DNA from 2 places in the Arthrobacter sunyaminii genome. Region 1 is predicted to be linked to the other one. Evidence: predicted binding sites of a transcription regulator. Region 1 holds the regulator's gene; the other holds the start of a gene.
The links. The regulator Rex, encoded in region 1, represses fermentation and respiration genes when NADH is low (regulators of the CRP and FNR family bind a similar motif). The targets are predictions, from matches to a motif close to CTTGTGAANNNNTTCACAAG.

Region 1 (9,620 bases):
CGGCCTGGACCACATGGGTGAGAATGCCCGAGGCCTTCTGGACCAGGGTGGGATCCCGCTCGATGGCCAGAACCTCGCGGCCCTGCTTGACCAGCTGTTCGGCGGTGGCGGAGCCAAAGCGTCCCAGTCCAATCACCAGAACCGGAGCATTGTGAGCTGGTCTGTCAGCCAATGATCGGCCTTTCTTCGGGGTAGTGGTAGAGGGTGCTGCGCTGCCGGATTGCCAGTGCTGCGGCCAAAGTGATCGTACCCACCCGGCCGGCGAACATGAGGGCGGACAGCAGGTACTTCCCTTCCGGCGGCAGCACTTCGCTCAGTCCAATACTCAGCCCGCAGGTGGCAAAGGCGGAAATTACCTCGAAGAGCACCGGCTGCAGTGTCTCCTCCGTAATGGCCAGCAGCGCAACAGTGGAAACGGCCACCATGGTGGCGCCGAGGATAACCACCGAGATGGCCACCCGCATGGCGCTGTAGGCAATGGTGCGGCCGAACGCCCGGACATCAGAATCACCCCGGGCCTCCGCCACGATGGCGAGGAAGATGACGGCCAACGTGGTGACCTTGATGCCGCCGGCCGTGGACGCCGACCCGCCGCCGGCAAACATCAGCATGTCAGTGATCAGCAGCGTACTGGAATCCAGATCGGACATGTTCACCAGGCTGAAGCCGCCGGAGCGGGTCATGACGGATGCAAAGACCGAATGCAGAATCCGGTCCGCCACGTTCATGTCGCCGATGGTGCGTGTGTTGAACCACTCGAAGGCCCCCCACAGAATGCTGCCGCCCACGAGCAGGATGCCGGTGACCAGCAGGGTGAGCTTGGTGTGCAAGTTCCATTGACGAAGGTGCAGCTTGCTTTGCAGCAGGACCATGATGACCGGGAAGCCGAGGCTGCCGAGGAAAACCCCGACCATCAGGGGAATCAGGATCCAGAGGTCCTCGTCATAGGGCACCAGGCCGTCCGAATGCGGAGTGAAGCCCGCGTTGTTGAAGGCGGACACCGAATAAAACACCGCATGCCAGATGGCCTGGCCCGCGGATTCACCCAGGATCATGAACCGCGGCGCCAGAATCACAGCCAGGATCAGCTCGATCGCCACGGTGGTGCTGACGACGATGCGGAGCAGGGAACCAACTTCACCCAGCCGGCCGGTGTTCATGCCTTCCTGTGCAATCAGCTTTCCGCGCACTCCGAGCCGCCGGTTAACGGCCAGAGCCAGCAGGGAGGCCATGGTCAGGATGCCCAAACCACCCACTTGGATGGCGATCAGGATCAGGACCTGCCCAAAACCGGACCAGTGCGTGGCGGTGGAAACCACGGTGAGTCCGGTGACGCAGACGGCGGATACTGCAGTGAAGAGCGCATCATGCAGGGGAGTGACCTGACCGGTGCTCGAGGAAGCCGGCAGGGACAGAAGCCCGGTGAACACCAGGATGACCAGGGCGAAGACGATCAGGGCCAGCCGGGCCGGGGAGCCGGCGGCGACTGCATCCACAAAGTCACGCAGGCCGGAGAACACCTTGGAGGGCTGCAGTTGCCGAAGCTGCCGCAGGCGTTCCCGGGGCTCCCGGTGCTGCCGGATGGTTGCCATATTCGTGCTTGTTTCCTTGGTGACAGGTGATTACGGGTTGGGCGCGCGGTGCTCAACAGTAGTACACCACCGATGCGGTGCCGAAGCAGCGGACCGGGATGCTCCCGCTGCGTACAAACTCCAAGTATCGCGCACATCGCGTAGCCTGTTCAGCATGATCAACCGCGGACTGAGTCTTCCGGTCATGCCAACCCGCATCATCTGGCACGAGTCCATGCTGGCCTACAACTTCGGTGCGGGCCATCCCATGAGTCCGCTGCGTCTGGACCTCACCGCCAGGCTTGCCCGCGAGCTGGGAATCTTCGACCTGCCGGGCGTGTCCGTGGGGGAGCCGTTCGTTGCCAGCGACGCTGAGCTGGGCACCGTCCACGGCAGTGATTACATTGCCGGCGTCCGTGCCGTCAGCGCAGACCCCACGGCGACCAGCGAGAAGTTTGGGCTGGGAACCGAGGACAACCCCGCTTTTGCCGGCATCCACGAGGCCAGCGCCCGGCTGGCGGGCGGCTCCCTGGCAGCTGCGGACGCCATCCTGTCCGGAGAGGTGCTGCATGCGGTGAATTTTGGCGGCGGCATGCATCATGCCGCGGCCAGCCGCGCCTCCGGCTTCTGCATTTACAACGACGCCGCGGCCGCCATCGCCCGCCTGCTGGACAACGGTGTCAGCAAGGTCCTGTACATCGACGTCGACGCCCACCACGGAGACGGAACCCAGAGCATCTTCTGGAATGACCCGCGCGTCATGACCATTTCCCTGCACGAGACGGGCCTGACGCTGTTCCCCGGCACGGGCTTCGCCAACGAGACGGGCGGCCCCGGAGCAGAAGGAACCGCGGTCAATGTGGCGCTGCCGGCCCGGACGTCCGATGCCGGGTGGCTGCGGGCCTTCCACGCCGTGGTTCCGCAGCTCGCGGCCGCCTTTGAACCGGAAGTGATCGTCAGCCAGCACGGTTGCGACAGCCACCTCCATGATCCGCTGACCAACCTCCGCCTCAGCGTCGAAACCCAGCGGCAGGCGGCCCTCACCATTGCGGACCTCGCCAACACCATCTGCGGAGGCAGATGGATCGCCACGGGCGGGGGCGGCTACAACGTGGTGTCCGTGGTTCCGCGTTCCTGGAGCCTGCTGATGTCCGTGGCGGCCAACGGCAGGATCCGCAGCAACACTCCCGTTCCGGAACCGTGGCGTAAGTATGTGAAGGAGCACTACGGAGAAGACTCCCCGCCGATGATGGGTGACGGCGTGGAACTCTGGTGGCGGTCCTGGGAAGTTGGTTATGACCCCAATGACGAGATTGACCGCACGGTGATGGCTACCCGCAAAGAGGTTTTTCCGCTGCACGGACTCGATCCCTGGTTTGATTAGCAGCGCGCGGCCGGGACGGGGCGGGAACCTGCCCGAGTCGGCCAAAACCGGGCTTTCCCCGGGGAACGGATAAAGTGGGTGTCATGGTCATCGATGATGTTTTTGCGGTCATTGCGGAAGGCACCCGCCGTGAACTGCTGGGAGCGCTGCGCAGCGGAGACAAATCCGTGGGCACACTCGTGGAGGAGCTGGAAGTCAGCCAGCCCACTGTGTCGAAGCACCTGAAGGTTCTCCGTGAGGCTGGGCTGGTCAGCATGCGGGCCGAGGGGCAAAAGCGCTACTACTCGCTGCAGACAGCTCCGCTGGAGGAGATTGTGCTGTGGCTGCGCGCGTTTGACCTGCCCTCGTTCTCGGCGGCATCCGCGGCAGACTCCCGGCTCGCGTCCGTAACCGCGGGATCGGCAGTTGCGCCCTCACGTCAGGGAAGGCCGCTGTTCACCGGCCGGTCAGGGGCGCCGGATCCCCGTTCCGCAGCGGCGGTCTCAGCGGCCGCACTGGAGCCCGGAAGCGCAGAGGCATCACCTGCCGGCGTGGATCCGGCCCTCGCGCCCCATCTGGGCCGCACTGTGGGCAGGGCTGCTGAACGCGCCGCAGACCTGCTGGGGCAGTTCCCGAAGTTCCGGCGTCGCCGCTCCTAGCCCTTCTTTCGCCGTCACACATCGCAGGCACGGCGCGCAAACGCTAGCGTAGAAGAGGAAATACGCTAAGGAGCATCACACCATGGACCCAACACTCATCAGCGTCCGGGATGAAGTCTTTCGCCGCAATCCGGGCGAAACTGAATTTCATCAGGCGGTAGTCGAAGTTTTCGACAGTTTGGAGCCGGTGCTCCGGAAGCATCCCGAGTTCCGCGACGCCGCCATCCTGGAACGCATCTGTGAACCGGAACGCCAGATCATTTTCCGTGTTCCCTGGGTCGATGACAAAGGCCAGGTGCAAATCAACCGCGGTTTCCGCGTGGAGTTCAACTCGGCGCTCGGCCCGTTCAAGGGGGGCCTGCGGTTCCATCCCTCGGTCTACCTGGGCATCGTGAAGTTCCTCGGTTTCGAGCAGATTTTCAAGAATGCCCTGACCGGGATGCCCATCGGCGGCGGCAAAGGCGGATCCGATTTTGACCCGCGCGGCAAAACGGACGCCGAAGTCATGCGCTTCTGCCAGTCCTTCATGACTGAGCTCTACCGCCACATTGGCGAGTACACGGACGTCCCTGCGGGGGACATCGGTGTGGGTGGACGCGAAATCGGTTACCTGTTTGGCCAGTACAAGCGGATCACGAACCGATACGAGTCCGGCGTGCTGACCGGCAAAGGCACCAGTTGGGGCGGTTCGCTGGTGCGGCCCGAGGCCACCGGCTTCGGCGTGGTGCTGTTTGTCGAGGAAATGCTCAAGACCCGCAGCCTGAGCCTGGACGGCCAGCGCGTCATTGTCTCCGGCTCCGGAAACGTGGCCATCAACGCCATCGCCAAAGCACAGTCCCTCGGCGCAAACGTCATTGCATGTTCCGATTCCCAGGGTTACGTAGTGGATGAATCGGGCATTGATGTACCCCTGCTGCGCGAAGTGAAAGAGGTGGAGCGCGGCCGGATGACCGACTACGCCAAGCGCCGGGGCAGCTCAGCAACCTATGTTCCCGGTGGCTCCATCTGGGACGCCGGCGCCACAGTGGCCCTGCCCTGTGCCACGCAGAACGAGTTGAACGCCGACGATGCCCGGACGCTGGTGAAATCCGGAGTCCTGGCGGTGGCAGAGGGTGCCAACATGCCCTGCACGCCCGAGGCCATTGAAATCTTCCAGGAAGCCGGCGTGCTGTTTGGCCCCGGCAAGGCTGCCAACGCCGGCGGCGTAGCCACCTCCGCGCTGGAAATGCAGCAGAACGCCAGCCGTGATTCATGGTCCTTCGAGCACACCGAACGCCGTCTGACCGAGATCATGGTCAACATTCACGACAACTGTGCGCAGACGGCGGAAAAGTACGGCTCACCCGGAAACTATGTGGTGGGGGCGAACATCAACGGTTTTGTCCGGGTGGCCGATGCCATGCTCGCCCAGGGTGTGATCTAAGCCCGGAGGCTCCGGCCGAAAGGATGGTTTGGAGGCCTAAGATGGCCCGCCAACTTCACTGGGGTGACGTGAGACACTAGAGTGGAAGACCGGGCAGCATTCCCTTGGCAGGCATCCGCGTCTGAGGACTCACCTGCCGTGCAGCTTGGTGGCTGCACATCAGCAAAGGAACAAAAGGCATATGGCAGACGAGGGCAATTTCTCGGACGTTCGGTTTCTGACCGTGTCAGAAGTCGCGGACGTCATGCGTGTGTCCAAGATGACCGTGTACCGGCTGGTGCACTCCGGCGAGCTGCCGGCCGTCCGTTTTGGGCGCTCCTACCGGGTGCCTGAATCCGCGGTGCAGCAGGTGCTTAAAAACGCCGTCTCCGACCGCCGAACAGACACCGCGTAGCGCTGTCACTGGATACCGCGGCGAGGCGGTACCCTGTTAAAGAACGTTTTACACCGTGGCAATTAACTGCCGGTGTCGACGCGCGGGTGCCAACGGTGCCGAAGCGTTGGAGCCGGCGTCTGACTATTTCAAGTTTGTGAGGACTCTGTGGGTTCAGTAATTAAGAAGCGCCGCAAGCGTATGGCAAAGAAGAAGCATCGTAAGCTGCTTCGCAAGACCCGCCACCAGCGTCGTAACAAGAAGTAACCAGGATCTTTCCTGGACAAACCCGCCGCCCCTTGGGCCGGCGGGTTTGTCATTTAACCAAAAAAGCCCCGGGTGTGGCCGGAAGACTAGCGGGAGCGGACCCAGGAAAAACCGCGCCACAGGCCGTAAGCGCCGCCCGCCACCGTGGCACCTTTTAGCCCCAGGGTTGCGGCGCGCCGGCCGGACCGGAAGTCATAGATGGGCCAGTTGCGGTCCCGGGCATGGCGGCGCAGCCGGGCATCGGGGTTGATGGCCACGGGGTGGCCCACGATGCTCAGCAGGGGGACGTCGTTATAGGAATCGCTGTACGCCCAGCAATGCTGCAGATCGAGGTTTTCCTTTTCCGCGAGCACCCGCACGCCTTCGGCTTTGGCGGGGCCGTGGAGGAACTCGCCCACCAGGCGTCCGGTGTAGAGGCCGCCGTCGATTTCACTGACCGTTCCCAGCGCCCCGGTCAGGTGCAGCCGGTCAGCAATCACGGAGGCCACCTCCACGGGGGTCCCGGTGACGAGCCAGACCGGCCGGCCGGATTTCATATGCTGCTCGGTGAGAGCACGGGTTCCCGGCCAAATCTTGGATTCGATCATCTCGTCATAGACTTCTTCGCCCAGAATGCGGATGTCCGAGGCTGCCAGCCCGGTGGCCAGCGTCAGGGCGGCGTCGCGCACTGAGTGAACATCCTTGAGATTCTCGCCCTGCAGCATAAACCGCAGCTGTTTGCGGGCAAAGCCGAACGCTTCGCGAAGCGTGAACACCCGGCGCTGGTACATCTTGCGCCCCACATGGAAAAGGCTTGCTCCGCGCATCAGAGTGTTGTCGACGTCGAAGAAGGCAGCCTCGCCAGGTTTGACCGCCGCTGCCATGGGCTCGACGGCTCGTACTGCGGTGGTTCTGGGCATACCCCGAGTCTACGCAAAAAGTTGGTCCTAACGGCCCGTGACTAAAAGCGGCAGGAGAAATAGACGGAGCGGCTAATTTAGAGGTATGACTTCTTCACCGGCTGCTCCGGACCTGCTCCTGCTTACCCGCCCGGGGTGCCATTTGTGTGCCGATGCGCGCAAGGTGCTGGAACGAATCAGCAGGGATTTGTCCATTGAGTGGCGCGAACAGTCCATTGAAGGCGATGCGGATCTGACGTCCCGGTTCGGCGAAGAGATTCCCGTGCTGATGATCGACGGCGTGCAGCGGGACTTCTGGCAGCTGGACGAGGCGAGGATCCGCCGGCTCCTGGAAGAGGGATGGCCCGGGCTTCGTCCGGACTCCCGCCGGGCATAGAGTGGAAATCCACCGACGGATAGAGACTTTGTGAGCAATTCTGAGGAACCCGCACCGGCAGGAGCAGTTGTCCACCGGCACATTCCGCCTGCCTCCCTGGCCCGGCTCACCATTTACCTGCGGGCGCTGGGCGCGCTGCTGGCGGAGGGTGTGGAGCGCGTCTCGTCCGACGAACTGGCGGCAGCGGCGGGAGTCAACTCTCCGAAACTGCGCAAAGACCTGTCCTACCTGGGCTCCTACGGAACCCGCGGCGTGGGATATGAGGTCTCCTACCTGAGCGACCAGATCTCAGCTGCGCTGGGGCTGACGCGCAATTGGCGGGTTGCCATCATAGGCGCCGGAAACCTCGGCAAGGCGCTGGCAGGATATCCGGGGTTCGGATCGCGCGGCTTCGAAGTGGTGGCCCTGTTTGACGCCGATCAAATGGTCGTAGGACAGGAAGTTGGCTGGCTGCGGGTGAGCCCCGTCAAGGATTTGGAAGCCGTGGTTCACCGTACGCGGGCCAACATGGCGGTGCTGGCTGTTCCCGCCGAGGTGGCCCAGGAATTGTGTGACAGCGTTATCGCAAGCGGCATTACCAGCATCCTGAGCTTCGCGCCCGTGGTGCTCCAGGTTCCGGATCACGTTCAGCTGCGCAAGGTGGACATGGCCACCGAACTTCAGATTCTGGCCTACCACGCCCAGCGGGCTCAGGCCTCGGATATAGCGGCGCAGGCGCGGGCCCGGCTCGCCACGTAGTAGTGGAGCCGCCGTCGCGGTTCCGGGTCAGGACTCGCCGAGATACTGGCTCCGCCTGGGCCGGAAGTACCTGGCGCAGTCCCGCCGGTACAGCAGTGCCAGGCCCAGGGCGGCCACCAGCAGCGCAACCGTTTGGGGAACCACCGCGTTCAGGACGGCCCAGACCAGTGCCGAGGCGACCAGGACCGAGCCTCCGATGCGAGCCCAGTTCCGTCCTTCCCGAATCATGGAGGCGAACAGCAGGTAGAGGCCGAAGACCACAAGCGTGGCAGCCAAGGTCACGAATTGCAGAACCGCTGCGTATTCGCCGGTGTCAACGCCCAGCTCTCCCAATTGGACGACGAGAGGCGGCATCTCGGTGACGGGCGCCCGGCTGGCCTGCACGCCGCTGATGAGGCTGATGCAGCCGGCCAGCATAATCAGGGCATAGGCCACCCGGACGGCACGCGGCCGCGGGCCCTTCCATTCGCTGTAGGGAATACGGGCAGGCAAAGCAGGAGCGGGGACCGCAGAGGGCATATCGGGAACCACCACGCCGGCCACCTCTCTGTGCCTGGGTGCCGGTGGCGCCGGATGTTTTTCCGTGGGCCGGGCAGCGGACACCGGCTCGCCGCCGGGTTCCCTGGGGCCGGATCGCGCTGTTCGGATGCGTGCAGTGACCAATGTTCGCACCTTGGTGCCCAGGGCGGAAACACGGGTTTTTTGTGGATCGGGGGAAGCAGGAAGGGAACTCATCGCGGGTGCCGCCTTCGTCCAAAGGGATACGCTCTCCGCGCCTGGATGGGCTGCCCATCCCAGCGGGAGATCAAACGCTACGCCGCTTCCCTGCTGTTGTGACCACTGCAGGCCCGCTCCGGGAGGCCCGGGCACCAAAAAAGCCGGTCCGTGGAAACGGTCCGGCTTTTTTGGTGCGTGCCGCCTCAGCAGCGGCTGCCTTGGAGGTCCGTCAGTAGGGTCCGAAACGCGGCTGACTGCGGAAATATGGCTGGGACTCAGGGCGGTACAGCAAGAAAACGCCGGCGATTCCGGCCAATGTGCCCAGCATGTTCAGCAGGTTCAGCGGCGAGGAGAAGGCCATTCCGGCCACCAGGGAAAGCAGCAGCCCGACGGCGGATATCGCCGCGAACACCGTGGCAACAATCCGTGCCCAGTTCTTGCCCTTGCGGATCAGGACGGCAAGCAGGACATAGATCAGCAGAGCGATCGCCGCCATCACCACACCGACCGTCACGAACGAACTTCGCATCAGCTCCGCGGTGACACCGGCGTCCTCCATGACCCGGCGGTCTTCGGGAGGAAGCGTGGCCAGGGGATCGTCGGCGGTGGAGAGCACCGTGATAATCGTGGACAGGAAGGTCACGATGCCGGCCGCGATGATGAGCCAGAAGCCAGTCATGACCTCGCGGGGCGCAGGCCCCTTGGCACCCGGAACCGGCCCGCCTGATCCCGGATACGCATATCCGGAGGGCTGCGGTGCCTGGTAGCCGTAAGGGCTTTGCGGCTGGCCATAGGGCTGCCCGTACGGCTGCTGTCCATAGGGCTGGCCATACGGGGAGGAAGGCTGGCCGGGCTGATTGGCGGATCCAGGCTGGCCATAGGCAGGGTACGGCTGGTCCTGCCCATACTGGGGCTGCTGGGGCAGCCGCTGTCCGTATTTGGGCTGGTCATCCGCCGGGCCGGGATTTGGTGGAACGAACGGATCCTGCGGATCCGGATTATTCGGTGGGGTACTCATCGCCGCCTGCTTGCTCGTTGGTGCGGGTACTGCTCCCTGCAAAGGACCGACCGGGCAGGAAAGCAGTAATCGGTTCCCATCCAGCCTATCCCGGGGCATAAACGACGGACACCCCGGCCCGAAGGCCGGGGTGTCCGCTGCGGCCCGCCGGAGCGGGATCAAATGTCTTGGTTAGGCTGCGGCCACGAAGGCTGCGTCAACGCTGATGGTCACCTT
Region 2 (9,620 bases), 780 kb from region 1:
GGCTCCGGCGGACTGCCGACGTCGGCGGGTAAGGCAAAATGGAGGGGTGTCCTCCTCAACATTTTCCTTCGCCCTCGGTAAGCGCCTGCGTGAAACCACTGCCCCCTCAGCTGAGCAGACGCAGGCCAACGGCGGTGAGTTCCAGGGCCGCACCGGCACCATCACCACGCCGCACGGCGAAATTGCCACTCCGGCCTTTATTGCCGTAGGCACCAAGGCCACGGTCAAGGCGGTCCTGCCCGAGTCCATGGCGGACCTTGGCGCACAGGCGCTGCTGGCCAACGCCTACCATCTGTACCTGCAGCCCGGTCCGGACGTGCTCGACGCCGCGGGCGGGCTGGGCAAGTTCATGAACTGGTCCGGTCCCACTTTCACCGACTCGGGCGGTTTCCAGGTGATGAGCCTGGGCGCCGGCTTCAAGAAGGTCATCAACATGAATGCGGACGGCACCACGCACGCAACCGGCGCGGATGACGCCGTCGCCCCCGGCAAGGAACGCCTGGCTCACATCGATGACGACGGTGTCTGGTTCAAGTCCCACCTCAACGGCGACAAGCACCGCTTCACGCCCGAGGTGTCCATGCAAGTGCAGCACCAGATCGGCGCCGACATCATGTTCGCGTTCGATGAGCTGACCACGCTGATGAACTCCCGCGAATATCAGGAAATGTCACTGGAACGCACCCGGCTGTGGGCTCTGCGCTGCATCGCCGAGCATCAGCGGCTCACCGAGGAGCGCGTCGGAAAGCCCTACCAGGCGTTGTTCGGCGTCCTGCAGGGTGCCCAGTATGAGGACCTGCGCCGGAAGGCTTCCCGGGATCTGGGCGCCATGGACTTTGACGGGTTCGGTATCGGTGGAGCACTCGAGAAGGAAAACCTCGGAACGATCGTGCGCTGGTGCACCGAGGAACTGCCCGAAGACAAGCCTCGCCACCTGTTGGGGATTTCCGAACCGGACGACATCTTCACCGCCATTGAAAACGGTGCCGACACCTTCGACTGCGTCTCCCCCACCCGCGTGGCCCGCACGTCGGCGTTTTACACGCCGCACGGGCGGCTGAACCTCTCCAACGCCCGCTTCAAAAAGGACTTCACTCCCCTGGTGGAGGGCTGCGACTGCTATGCCTGCGCGCACTATACGAAGGCGTACATCCACCACCTGTTCCGGGCCAAGGAAATGGTTGCCTCCACCCTGGTGTCGATCCACAATGAACGCTTCACGGTGAAGCTTGTGGACGACGCACGGCTGGCCATTGAAAACGGATCGTTCTTCGACTTCAAGGCCGAAACGCTCGGGAACTATTACAGCGCCAAGGTCTAGCCGGCAGCTCAGCCTTCCGGCGTACCGGCAGGCACTGCAGCGCCGTAACTTGGTTCGCGCTTCTTGATGGCCTTGATGACCACGGCGGTAACCGGAACAAACAGGAACTCAATGAGCGTCTTGTAGACGAAACCGAAGATCACGTAATTGATGAAGCCGCCGGCGTCGGTGATGCCGATGACCGGCGCGGCAATGGCGCAGAAGATCAGGGTGTCGGCGAACTCTCCCACGCCGGTGGAGGCCATGAGCCGTCCGATCAGTGCCCGTTCCCGGAACTTTTCCTTCATTCGGACCAGGACCCAGGAATTCAGGGTTTGTCCGGCCAGGAAGCCGAGCAGGCTGGCCAGCACGATTTGCCACACCGGGCCCAGTGCCAGCTCCAGCGCCGCCTGTTTGGCCTGCCCGTAGTCGTCGTCGAATCCCGGCAGTGCGATGATCACGGCAAAACTGGCCGCAGCCAGTGCCGCAACCGCAAAGCCCGTGAAGATGGCCCGCCGCGCCGCCTTGAAGCCGTAGACCTCGCTAATGACGTCGCCAAGGATGTAGGCCAGCGGGAAGAGGAAAAACCCGCCGTCGGTCACGATGCTGAAGTCGCCGAAGAACGGTCCCAGCACCACGCCCTTGGTGGCACCGATATTGGAAATGACGATCACCACGCACATGAGCGTCAGGATGATGTCGTAATGAGAGCTGCCGCGGACGGCAAATGCCGGAGCAGGCGCCGGATCGATGCCGGTGGAGGTGTGCATGGGTCTTCCGTTTCCTAGTGGTTCGCCTGGCTTCCGCCGGCTGTATTAGCACTGTGCCCGCTGCACCGGGCGGCCCGCAGGGGGCCGCCGTCAATTCTGCCACGTTCTGTCCGGCCGCACCGCCACCGTCTTTTTTGAACAGGTTCAAAAAGGTGCTGTATTCTTGCAGGCGTGCCGGAAACCGGGCGCACATAAGCGGATCTGCGCCTCTAACCGAACCAGCGCCAACAACTGAACTAAGGAGCGCTGATGACGGCGACGGTCAAGAGTGAAAAGACCCGACGGCTGTTGGTTGATTCCGCCCTCACCCTGTTCCGCACCCGGGGCTACGCCGACACCACAATGCGCTGCATCGCCGAAACGGCAGGGGTGTCAGTGGGCAATGCGTACTATTACTTCCGTTCCAAAGATGAACTCGTTGCCGAGTTGTACCGGCATCTGCAGGATGAACACCGCAGCGCCGCCCTGCCCCTTCTTCGCGACGGACACAACCTGGGTGAGCACCTGCGCCTGATTCTGTTGGCCAACTTGGACGTCATGGGACCGTTTCACGATTTTGGCGCCCATTTCCTGCGCACTGCCATGCCGCCGTCGTCGGCCTCCCCGCAGGGCAGCCGCGCCGGTGCGGATACGGGAGTTGGCCGGGCCAAATCGATCGCCATGTTCCGTCAGGCCGTCACCGTGTCACGCCCGCAGCCGCCGCTCGCCATCCGCGACGACCTGCCCGAACTCCTGTGGCTGGTGCACATGGGGGTGACACTTTTTTGGATTTATGACCGCTCGCCGGGACAGCGCCGCTCGCGCCGTTTGGTGGAGAACGTCGCTCCGCTGGCCGCGAAGCTGGTCATCCTCTCCCGCCTGCCCGTGGTTCGCAATATTGTGGAGGATGTAGTCCACCTCTTCCAGGGAGCCCGACGCGATGACTGACAAAGGCGGCGACGACGTCGTGCTTCCGCCCGCGTTGATACCCGCCCAGGCGTCTCCCGCCGCCGTTGCGACACAGCACCAATATGTTCCACCCGGCCCGCTGGCCGTCGCTCTGGGATACGGAGTTGCCTGCATTGTCCTGGCCGCAATCGCCACAATTGTGGTGGGGTGGGGGACGTCCCGGGACTTCTGGGGCTACGTTTGGACCGTTATTGTGGCCGCCTTCTACGCAGCCGGTCTCGGATTGTTCACCGCACTTCCCCTCGCCCTGCTTCTGGGATGGTTCCTGCGCGGCGTCCAGCACCAGGGCCTGCATGTACTCGCCTTCTTCATCGTGCCGCTGTTGCTCGGCTGGGTCATCATCGGGCTGAGCGTTCATGCCGTCCTGGTGCCGCTGCTCATGGGTGTTGCCATCGGATTGGCCATGGCAGCCGGCCGGGCGACCATCTGGCCTTTCGCCCGCGCCTAGCTTCCGGTTCCGGGCCTTGTTCCCGCCTCAAACACCCCGCCTGTCCGGCATTAAGCCGCGGTGGCACCGAAGATCGCTTTGGGTGGAAGATGGACTCATGTCTGCTAACACACACTCTGCCGAAACAGCCTCCCCGGCCGTCACCCTGACTATTGCCGGCTCCGAGGCCACCGGCGGCGCCGGCGCCCAGGCCGACCTAAAAACGTTCCAGGAACTCGGAACGTACGGGATAGCCGCCCTGACCTGCATCGTTTCCTTTGATCCGAAAGATAACTGGAGTCACCGCTTTGTCCCGGTGGAACCCCAGGTCATCAGTGACCAGCTCGAGGCCATCCAGACCGCCTATGACCTGACCACTGTTAAGCTCGGCATGCTGGGAACGCCCGCCACGATCGACACCGTTGCCAAGGCCCTCCAGAGCCAGGAATGGACCAACATCGTCCTTGACCCGGTGCTGATCTGCAAGGGTCAGGAGCCGGGAGCCGCCCTGGACACGGACCGGGCACTCAAGGCGCAGATCCTGCCGCTGGCAACCTTCGTTACCCCCAACCACTTTGAATCGATGTCCTTGTCCGGCATGGACTCCATCGAAAGCGTCGAAGACCTGCAGGAGGCAGCCCGCCGCATCCACGAAGCGTCCGGAGCCGTGGTACTCGCCAAGGGCGGAGTACGCCTGGAGGGCGACGACGCCGTGGATGTGTTTTACGACGGCCAGACGATGGAAGTGCTCCGGGCGCCCAAGGTCGGCGAAGTGGCTGTCAGCGGCGCCGGCTGCACCCTGGCGGCAGCCATTACTGCCGAGCTCGCCAAGGGAGCCACCCCGCTGGAAGCGGCGAAGACCGCAAAGGCTTTTGTGACCGAGGGGATCCGGAACCGGGTTTCCTCCCACACCCCGTTTGACGCCCTGTGGCAGGGTAACGCGGGGAATGGCCCGGCGCTGTAATAACCCTGCAACTTTGGTCCGCAGAAGGTACCGGTGGCCAATGGCCGCCGGTACCTTCTGCGGCATCAGTTAACGCCGCCGGTTAACGCCGGCGAAGCTTCGCGTACACCCGGTGCAGGGAAAGAGCCGTCTTGACCGTTCGGGAGTTCACCAGCCGCCGGTGTTCAGCCCGAAGGGAGGCCAGCTCCCCGTGCGCTTGAGCGAGGTAGGACCCCAGCCGATCCTCCTCGGCCTCGGACTGGGCAGCCATCGCAGACTGCGCGTAGAACTTCTCGCCAAGGGCCCTGGCTGCTGCCGCCCACTGCCCGGCAGCGCGAAAGACGGGCACCGGCGGAAGATCCTGCGGCGGGCCGGATACTGCCCGGTCCGAGAAGACTGCCGTCACACCGTCCCACCACTGCTTGGACCAACGGTTCCGGGCGGGCAGGACTGTGCCCAGATGAGCTGATACTTCCTCCTTCCGCTCCCAGACCTCTGTCAGGGCCGGAGCCAGCAGCCCCTCCTGCAGCCCCGGAAGGGGAAGGACAAAATCATCAAGACCCCAGTTGGCCAAGACGCCCTTCAGCCGAACCGCACTGTAATCATCCACGGCAAGGCCGACAACGGGCACTGAGCGGGAAAGCCCGAATACCGCCGGGTGGTAACGGGACGTCACAATCAGCGAAGCGCCGGCAGTCAGTGCAGCAGTTTCCCGTGCGGTGAGAACCGGCATGAGGCGGAAGGGAGAGGACATGGACTCGGCAATGCGGGCATGGGCGGACTTGTCCCAACCGTCCTCGTCTCCGATCCCTACATGGGGAAGGAACAGCACAGGCAGCCCGGTTTGACGGTGCAGAGCGTCCAACTCCGCGCCCAGCAAGGCATATAGATTTTCCAGGGAACCGGAAAGCGGAGAAATTGTGACCGCTACGTACCGGGGTTCCGGCGGATCAAAGGTGCGCCCTCCGGACAGGAATGACGCGTCGTCCACCCCCCGCACGGCGGGAACACCAATGCGGCGCGCGAGTTCAGCTGAAGATTGCTCCCGCACGGAGGTCAACTCCGCGGCGCGGAGCAGATCTGCCAGGACTACGGTGTCCGCGGCGCTGAGCTGCGGCCCCAGCGTCTGCCCGGAGACCACAACGGGCATGTTCAGCGACCGCGCGATGGCGACCACAGCGGCACGTTCATACAGCAGCCAGCCATAGCGTGAATTTAGATTTCCCCCGCCGGCAATGACCAGACCGTCGCACTTCCCCAGCTCACTGATCAGCCCCAGCGCCGGGTCGCCGGCCGGCAATTCGGCAGAGCCGGCCAGGTGTGCCCGGATTCGGCGCAGGTAGTCTTCCCGCTCGGCAGGCGGCCAGGGGAAAGCAAGCGCAGGTGCTGCGTCCAAGCCAAACAGCTGTTCCGTCTGCTGAGGATTACGGGACAGCATCAGGACCTGCAGTCCGCGGCTCCGGAGTTCATCCGCGGCCGCGTGCCCCATGGCCTCGTCACCGGCATGGTACGTGTCCTGGCCGAGATCGGCGAGGACGGCAATCCGCAGGGTCATCGCCGTCGCACTCCCTTAAGCGCACCCTTGAGCTTTGCTGCCGCCGTGCCCGCCCGCGCGAGGATGCTGGTCCGTTGCATCATGATGTGTTCCAGCCGCTGCGTGGCCTCGGTTAGCTGTTCCTGCATTTGGACCATCCGTTGCCGGTTCTCCAGCAGCATCTGTTCCTGCTCGGCCATCATGGCGCTGATCTGGAGAAGGACTCCCAGGTCCCTGCCGCTGCTGAGGTCCCTGCGCAGATACTCATCCCGGATGCTGCGGTCGAACCGCTCGTGGTCCCGCGCCTTGGCGAACAGGCTGTTGGCGTCGTCACCTCCTGTTGAGGGCCGCTGGCACCAGAACGCCAGCGGCTCCCCGTCGAGGAATCCAATACGATGGCGCGACAGCACCCGGAGGTTGAATTCCCAGTCACCGCAGACAGGGAGGGATTCGTTGTAATAGCCAAGTTCTTCATGCAGGGAGCGGCGGTAAAGGAACGAGATGGGCACCGCGCGATTAATCTGCAGCATGTCGCCCAGTGATATCTGCTGCATGTTTTCCCAAAAAGGCGCCGAACCGGTCTTGAGGATTTGTCCGTCGACAATTTCCTCATACCTTATTTGGGTTCTCACAACAACCCCTGCATCCGAAGAGTTTTCCAAATAGGAAACTGTCCGTTGCAGGAATTCCGGGTGCCAAAGGTCATCGTCATCATGGATGACGATGTACTCGGAATCACAGCTCTGAACACCGGAGTTGGATGCAGCTTCCATCCCCAGGCTCTGCTTGTTGTGCAGGATGTCAACGCGTTCCCTGGCCGCCTCCGGCAACCCGGCGATCACGTTGTCCACCGGCTCGGCGCTGCCGCCGTCATTGACGATCACCACGCGGAACTGACGGTAGGTCTGGTCAAAAATGTCTTGGAGGGCCCGCTGGAGGAAGTGCGGCCGGTTTTTGGTCCGGACGATGACGGCTACTGGATCCTGCGCTGGCACTTCACTCCCACGGTTCGGTCGGGTTCAGCTACCACGATATACCGATCCTCCAACGGGCTGCGCCGTAATGAAAAAAAGGAATGCTACTTACTGTTGACATCCGATTAGAGACAAACAAAAGTACCAGTAGCGCCATGATTTGGATCCTGACCGAAAGAATCATGGACCTAATTCAGCTCCACCATAACCAGCTCAGCCATTTAGTCACTTCCTCATTGCCCGGTCACGGTCGGTGGGTTCCGGAATCACCAGATTGCGGCCCCAAGCTCCGGCGAACTCTCTAACAAGGAGAAAAATGAACAATCCAAACCATCGGAGATCAGGAAAGGCTGCGCTGGCAACAATTGCCGGCCTGGCCTTGGTCTCCAGCATGTGGACCCCGGCTGCGGCCGTTGAGGGGAACACACCGGGGGATCCGACAGCCCAGGGACTTCCCCGGGTAACGCCGGATTTGAAAGTCTCTACAGATTTGAAGACGAAGCAGGGCCCAGTGTCCGTCTTCGTCCAGTTCACGGGCAAGGGCGCCTTTGAACAGACCCAGCCGCAGGAAGTCCGGGACGGATTCGCTGCACCGCTCAATAAGGCCCCGGAAGTCCAGCAGATCCGGGCTGCCATTGAAGCGCAGGCTGAGGAAGTTGCAGCGCAGGCTTCATCGAGCATCATCTACACCACCACCAATACCCTTCCGGGCGTAGCCATCAACGGAGACGCCGAAGCCATCCGTGCCCTGGCAGCCCGCGGGGACGTTGCCAAGATCACCGGTATCGTCCCCAAGACCTTCGACAACAAGGGCGGGGATATCGACGTCCGCGCTCTGGACTCCTGGGTTCAGCGGGACCAGACCGGCGAGGGTGTCACCATCGCCGTGCTGGATACCGGACTGGATTACACCCACTCCGATTTCGGCGGCCCCGGCACCCTTGAGGCTTTCGCCCAGGCGCAGGCCTCCGACACTGTGCCGGCCGCGGACTCGGGCCTCTATGACCCGGAGAAGTTCGCCGGCGGCTGGGACCTGGTAGGCGACGAATACAACGCGGATCCCTCGGATCCCGCACTGTACAGCCCCATTCCGAAGCCTGACGCGAATCCCCTGGACTGCCAGAGCCACGGCTCGCACGTGGCGGGCACCGCCGCGGGCTACGGCACCAACGCCGACGGCACCACCTTCAAGGGCGACTACTCAGCGCTCACCGCCGAGGACGTCAACAAGATGGGAATCGGCCCGGGCACGGCACCCGAAGCCAAGATTGTCGGCATCCGCGTCTTTGGCTGCGAAGGCTCCTCCGAAGTTGTCGGCCAGGCCCTGGACTATGTCCTTGACCCCAATAACGACGGCGACTTCAGCGACCGCGCACAGGTCGTCAACATGTCCCTCGGCTCCAGCTTCCCTGCCTATGACGATCCCGAAAACGACATCGTCAACGCCCTCACCGCCCAGGGCATCCTGTCCGTGGTCTCCTCCGGTAACTCCGGAGATATCTACGACATTGGCGGCTCCCCCGGCAGCGCCGAAACCGCACTGACCGTGGCCAACAGCGTCGGCTCCCAGACCACTCTGGACGCCGGTCAGGTTGTTGCCCCGGCAGAAGCCGTCGCAGCCGGCCAGTACACCGCCAGCTTCAACTACGCCAATGCTTCGACCGAGGCTCTGACGGGAACCGTCGTCATGGGCCCTGAGGGTGACAACTCCGACGGCTGCGCACCGCTCGACGCCGGCGCTGATGCCGGCAAGTGGGTCTGGCTTTCCTGGGATGAGAATGCGGCCACCCGCGAATGCGGTTCCGGCGTCCGCTGGAACAACGCAGCAGCAGCCGGTTACGCCGGCGTCGTCATCGACTCCACCCTCAATGGCTTCAGCGCCGGCATTGCCGGAAACGCCGCCATCCCGGGCATGCAGTTCACGGCCAAGACCTCCGAGGAACTGCGTCCCGCCGCCGAGGCCGGAACCCTTGAGGTCCGGCTGGATCCGACCCTCGTGGGCAGTGTGACCGGCGAGTCCGGTGCACTCGATACCCTGAACGACAGCTCCTCGCGGGGCGTCCACGGTACCAACGGCGTCATCAAGCCCGACGTCGCTGCACCCGGAACGCAGATCAAGTCCGCACAGGTAGGCACCGGCAGCGGAGCTTCCATCAAGAGCGGCACCTCCATGGCCGCCCCGAACGTTGCCGGCCTTGCCGCGCTGGTTGTGGGCGCCACGGATTACAACCCGTATGAGGTCAAGTCGATCATCATGAATACGGCCACCCATGACCTCCTGACCGGCGACGGAGTGGCCTACGCGCCGAACCGTGTTGGTTCGGGCCGCGTGGATGCGCTCGATGCCCTGAACACCAAGGTCTTCGCCTACGCCACCGACCAGCAGGGCCTGACGTCAGTCAACTTTGGTGTCCTGGAAGTCGGTGCCTCCCCGGTTGAACTCTCACGTTCGGTGACCATCGAGAACAAGGGCGATTCCCCGAAGACCTACACGGCCGAGTACCTCGAAGCCACCAAGGTCCCGGGAGTATCGATCACTGTTGACGGCGGTCCGGTAACGGTCCCCGCCAACGGCAAGACCGAAATTGCCGTCACCCTGCGTGTTGACGATCCTGCAGCACTGGCCAAGACCATTGACCCGGCCGCTGAGAAGGATCAGCTTGGCGTTCCCCGCCAGTACCTGGCTGAAGCCTCCGGCCGCCTGCAGCTGACCAGCGACGACTC

Region 2: KG104_RS01485 (queuosine precursor transporter) is a predicted target of Rex. The motif match lies at 2,202-2,221, and genes of this name have one in related genera.

Annotation. Positions count from the first base shown of each region.
Region 1 covers NZ_CP076456.1:3,430,017-3,439,636, reverse strand. Annotated here, with positions in the region: gene KG104_RS15605 (potassium channel family protein) at 1-172, opposite strand, end outside; gene KG104_RS15600 (TrkH family potassium uptake protein) at 165-1,592, opposite strand; gene KG104_RS15595 (acetoin utilization protein AcuC) at 1,747-2,955, shown strand; gene KG104_RS15590 (ArsR/SmtB family transcription factor) at 3,039-3,593, shown strand; gene gdhA (NADP-specific glutamate dehydrogenase) at 3,676-5,016, shown strand; gene KG104_RS15580 (helix-turn-helix domain-containing protein) at 5,198-5,410, shown strand; gene KG104_RS15575 (30S ribosomal protein bS22) at 5,558-5,656, shown strand; gene KG104_RS15570 (HAD family hydrolase) at 5,743-6,555, opposite strand; gene KG104_RS15565 (glutaredoxin family protein) at 6,641-6,931, shown strand; gene KG104_RS15560 (redox-sensing transcriptional repressor Rex) at 6,962-7,669, shown strand; gene KG104_RS15555 (hypothetical protein) at 7,697-8,203, opposite strand; gene KG104_RS15550 (hypothetical protein) at 8,616-9,404, opposite strand; gene KG104_RS15545 (YceI family protein) at 9,576-9,620, opposite strand, start outside.
Region 2 covers NZ_CP076456.1:300,286-309,905, reverse strand. Annotated here, with positions in the region: gene tgt (tRNA guanosine(34) transglycosylase Tgt) at 47-1,321, shown strand; gene KG104_RS01485 (queuosine precursor transporter) at 1,330-2,070, opposite strand; gene KG104_RS01480 (TetR/AcrR family transcriptional regulator) at 2,320-2,997, shown strand; gene KG104_RS01475 (hypothetical protein) at 2,990-3,466, shown strand; gene thiD (bifunctional hydroxymethylpyrimidine kinase/phosphomethylpyrimidine kinase) at 3,564-4,409, shown strand; gene KG104_RS01465 (polysaccharide pyruvyl transferase family protein) at 4,492-5,943, opposite strand; gene KG104_RS01460 (glycosyltransferase family 2 protein) at 5,940-6,917, opposite strand; gene KG104_RS01455 (S8 family serine peptidase) at 7,213-9,620, shown strand, end outside.